DNA from 2 places in the Microbacterium terregens genome. Region 2 is predicted to be linked to the other one. Evidence: predicted binding sites of a transcription regulator. Region 2 holds the regulator's gene; the other holds the start of a gene.

Region 1 (2,393 bases), 1.0 Mb from region 2:
TGCCAGGGCTCGGGCGAATACCCGGTGATCGGCGTGTACCCGTCCTCGTAGCGGGTGATCCACCCGAACTCCCAGGCGTGCGCGGCGATCCACTGGCCCTGTGCGGAGCCGGCCAGGTCGTCGAGCGTGCCGCAGCCGTCGGAGCAGGCGACGACGTCCGCGGCGAGGCCCGACTGGTGTTCGCTGAACCCGGGCCGGGCGCTGGACAGATCGGCCAGCTCCACACCCCGCGCGCTGACCTGGTTGCCGTAGCTCGTCTCCTGCGTGGTGTGGGACCGGAAGCCGCTCTCGAGGGCGATCTCGCCCACTCCCGCGGCCGCGGCGGCGGCCACCATCGCGCTGAGAGCTGCCGCGGCATCCGATCGCAGCGAGCCGCCTTCGATGCTGCGCACGCCCTCCGGCATGGCCAGCGCACCAGGCCGATAATCCAGCGGAGCCAGCGGACGCGCCTTGTTGATCACGGTCCACACCCGAGCGGGATCGGCGAGGTTGACGCACGGCGCCATGCCGGTGGCGACGGCGCGGCGGAACGCTTCGGGCCCGCCGGCGGCGGCGACCGCCACGACGTCGTCGCCGACGGCGAGCGCATCGGCGAAGCCGTGCAGCGCGCACAGCTCGATCACCGCCGGAGCAGCGGCGACCTGGGGCGTGGGGATCGCCTGCGCGGGTGCCGGCAGGGGCGGGGTCGAACGCGGGGCCGGCATCGACGCGACCTTCTCGTCGACGCGGTCGACCATCATCGTGGCGGTGCTCGCGACCGGGTCGGCGAGGGGCTGCGGACCGGTGACGGCCGCGGTCACGGTGGCGGTCGATCCGAGAATGAGCGATGCGACCACGGTGAGGCCGGCGACCACGCCGGCGCGGATCGGCGGCGTGCGACGCGCGTGCCGAGGCTGCGGCGCGGAGGGGTTCATGAGCCTCGCGGTCTTGGCCTCGTTGCGACTGGCCGGCGCCGCCGGTCGAGCCGCAGCGCCCACCCGGGTCGGGGTCGCGGGCCGACTCGCCCCACGCGCTGCGGCCGAGCGGCGCGGCTGGGCGGCGTCCCGCGGCGCGCCGAACGCACGCTCAGCATCCCTTGCGCGTTGCAGCCTCGCGGCGCGACGGGTCGATGGGGGATCGTGCGGTTCGGGGGCCGTCACGCTCTCCATTCTGGCCTGCCGGGCGTCGCGGGTCGAGCGATCGGCCGCATCCGTCCGGATTCGGCGATCTGTGCGAGTTCATCTTGACACATATTCGAATTTCTGTTCCCATGGGAACATGCGTTGGCAGGGGCAGGAACTGGGTGTTGCGGATGCCGCGGCTCTACCCGGGCTCGAACAGCTCAATGGGCTCGTGCGGTCCGTGACGACTCCCGAGTTCGCAGACGTCACCTTTCACGAGGTGATGTGCAAGAGCGCCCTCAATCATGTCCCCGGCGCCTCGGCGATGCCGTTCGACTGGACCATCAACCCTTATCGGGGGTGCAGTCACGCGTGCGCGTATTGCTTCGCCCGGGGAACGCACGAATACCTCGAATTGGATGCAGGACGGGACTTCGACTCGCAGATCATCGTCAAGATCAACGTCGCCGACGTGCTCGAGAAGGAGCTCCGCCGCGGCAGCTGGATGCACGACGCCGTCATGCTGGGCACCAATACGGACCCGTACCAGCGCGCGGAGGGACGGTACCGGCTGATGCCGGGGATCATCTCGGCGCTGACCGAGTCGGGTACTCCGTTCTCGCTGCTGACGAAGGGCACGCTGCTGCGGCGCGACCTTCCCCTGCTGCGGGATGCCGCGGCATCCGTTTCAGTGTCCATCGCGATGTCGATCGCCGTGTTCGACGACGCACTGCAGAAGCTCATCGAACCCGGGACCCCATCGACTGCGGCTCGCCTCGACACGGTGCGGGCCGCCTCCGAAGCGGGATTCCGCGTGACCGTCTTCCTCATGCCGGTCCTGCCGCACCTGACCGACTCGATCCCGGCGCTGGACGAAGCGCTCGCGCGCATCCGCGCGGCCGGGGCGGTCCGTGTCGTCTTCGGCGCGCTGCACCTGCGGCCCGGTGCGAAGCAGTGGTTCATGGAATGGCTGCGCCGCGAGCGCCCCGAGCTGGTCTCGTCGTACCTGGGTCTTTATCCCGGCGCCTCGGCGACCGCACCCAAGGCGTATCGAGAGTGGCTGTCCAAGCGGGTGCGGCCGCTGCTGCGGGTCCACGGGCTGGACGGGCGCGCCGAAGACGACGCGCCGCGCCGATCCAGCGTGGCCGGACTCGCCGCGCGCACGACGCCGCAGTTCGTCACCACGTCGCGGGGCCGCGAGGCGCAGAGCGCCGTGCGGCTCTTCTGACCCTCGCCGCCGGCTCTGACACTGGGCGACCGCGCCGACCGGCTCTGACCGCCAGAGGGGGTGCG
Region 2 (2,393 bases):
GGCGACCTGGAATGCGGCGCTCTCCGCGTCCACGGAGAAGTCCGCGGCCCGCGAACCGGCCACCCACGTCGCTCCGGTCGCCCGCGTCAGCAGCGGGTACATGGAGTAGGTGGGAGCGAAGCCGAACGCCGTGCGTCCGGGACCGCCGAAGGCCTGCAGGACGTGCTGCAGAACCTCGTTCGATCCGTTCGCCGCCCAGATCTGCTCCCGAGTCACGCCGTAGCCGAGATAGTCGGCGAAGCCTTCGCGCAGCTCGGTGAACTCCCGGTCCGGATAGCGGTTGACATCGCGCAGCGCCAGGGCGACGGCATCCAGAATGTCATCCGCCACCTCTTGCGGCACCGGATGCGTGTTCTCGTTCACGTTGAGAGCGACCGGCAGCGGGGCCTGCGGAGCGCCGTACGGTGTCAGACCGCGCAAATCATCGCGGAGGGGAAGATCGTCGAGGCGGATACTCACCTCGCCCATCGTAGGGCCCGCGTCTGCGCACGTCCCCCGAAGGAGCGTGCCCGAGTGCGCTCGGCCGCTACGGCGCCGAGGCGTACTCGGCCGGAATGGACAGTCGCTGACCGGCGGACACGACGACCCCATCGAGCGCGTTCAGCCGCACGATCGCATCCACGACGTCGCGCGGGTCTGCGCCGGGCGCGACCTGCTCGGCGATGGACCAGAGCGATTCGCCCGACGCCACCGTCAGTGTGGCGAACGTTCCCGCCGGAGCCCCGTCGTCAAGATTCGCGAGCGCGCTTCCACCGCTGAGGACCGCGAGGCTGAGCGCGACGACGGCCGGCAGCGCAGCGAGCGCGGCAAGAATGCGGCGACCGCGCGGCGTGAGCCGCAGTCGCGTCGCACGGTGCGCCGGGATGCTGATCGCTGTCATGTCGTCCTCCTGCTGAAAGGGAAGAGGTTCGCATTCCCGGCTCGGCCGGGAGCGGGGAATGCGAAGCTCTCTTCCGAATGTATCTTCGAAGTAATAAGATGTCAATCGCGGATGCGGGCTCGGATGTTCGAACGCGACACGCGCACGTGGTGCGGTATCGATGTGCCGTTACCGGATACGGTTTCGATAGGGACACCCCACCATGGGCCTCCGACATTCGAAGACCGATGCCCCCACGGCGAGACAGGAGCTGGGATCATGACCGAGGTGAACGGGCGCGAAAAGCCGCAGACGCGCAGGCGCAAGAGCCTGAGCGACAAGCAGCTCGCCATCCTCGAGGTCATCCAGCGATCGATCGCCCGGTACGGCTACCCGCCGAGCATGCGCGAGATCGGCGATGCCGTGGGTCTCAAGTCTCTTTCCAGCGTCACGCATCAGCTCAACCAGCTCGAGCTGAGCGGGTATCTGCGGCGGGACGCGGGCAAGACGCGCGCGATGGAGGTCTTGATCGACCTGCCCGGGATGTCCACCGAGAATCCCGCCGACAGCGCGCCGTCCGTCGGCGACGCCGCGATGGTGCCGTTGGTCGGGCGCATCTCGGCGGGCGTGCCGATCACCGCCGAGCAGCAGATCGAGGAGATCTTCCCCCTTCCCCGCCAGCTCGTCGGCAAGGGCGACCTGTTCATGCTCCGCATTTCGGGCGAGTCCATGATCGACGCCGCCATCTGCGACGGCGACTGGGTCGTCGTGAGGTCGCAGGCGGATGCCGAGAACGGTGACATCGTCGCGGCGATGCTCGATGGCGAGGCCACTGTCAAGACCTTCCGGCGCCGCGATGGGCACACGTGGCTGCTCCCCCGCAACTCCGCATTCGAACCGATCCTGGGCGACGAGGCCGTCGTGCTCGGCAAGATCGTGGCGGTCCTGCGCGCCGTCTGAGTCCGCGCAGATCCGCGCGCAGTGGTGCGGCGCGCGGATCGCATTTGCGCCACAATGGCCTCATCCGTCGGAGGAGGCCTCATGTCCGCAGCAGACGTCGACGATCTTCAGACTCAGCTCGAGACGCTGCGTGCCGAGAACCTACGGCTGCAACGCGATGCGGACCTCCGCGAGCGCCCGGTGCCGCGAAGCGGCGGAGGCGGGTGGTGGCGGGGGCTGGCATCGGCCGTGTGCATCGTCGTCGCGACGATCCTGGTCCCGGTGTCCATCGTGAGCGCCTGGGCACGGATCCAGCTCGTGGAGGAGGACGCGTTCGTCGCCTCGCTCGCCCCGCTCGTGGACGATCCGGCCGTGCAGGCTTTGATCATCGACGAGTCGATGGAGGCCATCTCCGCTCAGGTCGACTTCCAGGAGATCACTGCGGACGTGTTCGACGGAGTCGCGGCGCTGGGACTGCCTCCGCGGGCGGCCGACGCGTTGCAGCTGCTCGAGGCGCCCGCGGCCAACGGCCTGCAGAGCCTGGTGACCACGACGGTGACGCGCGTCGTCGAATCCGACGCGTTCTCCGAGGTCT

The links. The regulator LexA, encoded in region 2, represses DNA repair genes until DNA is damaged. The targets are predictions, from matches to a motif close to TCGAACANNTGTTCGA.
Region 1: ABD655_RS02395 (Rv2578c family radical SAM protein) is a predicted target of LexA. The motif match lies at 1,234-1,249, and genes of this name have one in related genera.

What each region holds. Positions count from the first base shown of each region.
Region 1 is NZ_BAAAWH010000001.1:497,869-500,261, reverse strand. Features, by position in the region: gene ABD655_RS02400 (D-alanyl-D-alanine carboxypeptidase family protein) at 1-914, opposite strand, end outside; gene ABD655_RS02395 (Rv2578c family radical SAM protein) at 1,258-2,328, shown strand.
Region 2 is NZ_BAAAWH010000001.1:1,546,257-1,548,649, reverse strand. Features, by position in the region: gene ABD655_RS06970 (histidinol-phosphate transaminase) at 1-468, opposite strand, end outside; gene ABD655_RS06965 (LysM peptidoglycan-binding domain-containing protein) at 527-880, opposite strand; gene lexA (transcriptional repressor LexA) at 1,139-1,819, shown strand; gene ABD655_RS06955 (hypothetical protein) at 1,901-2,393, shown strand, end outside.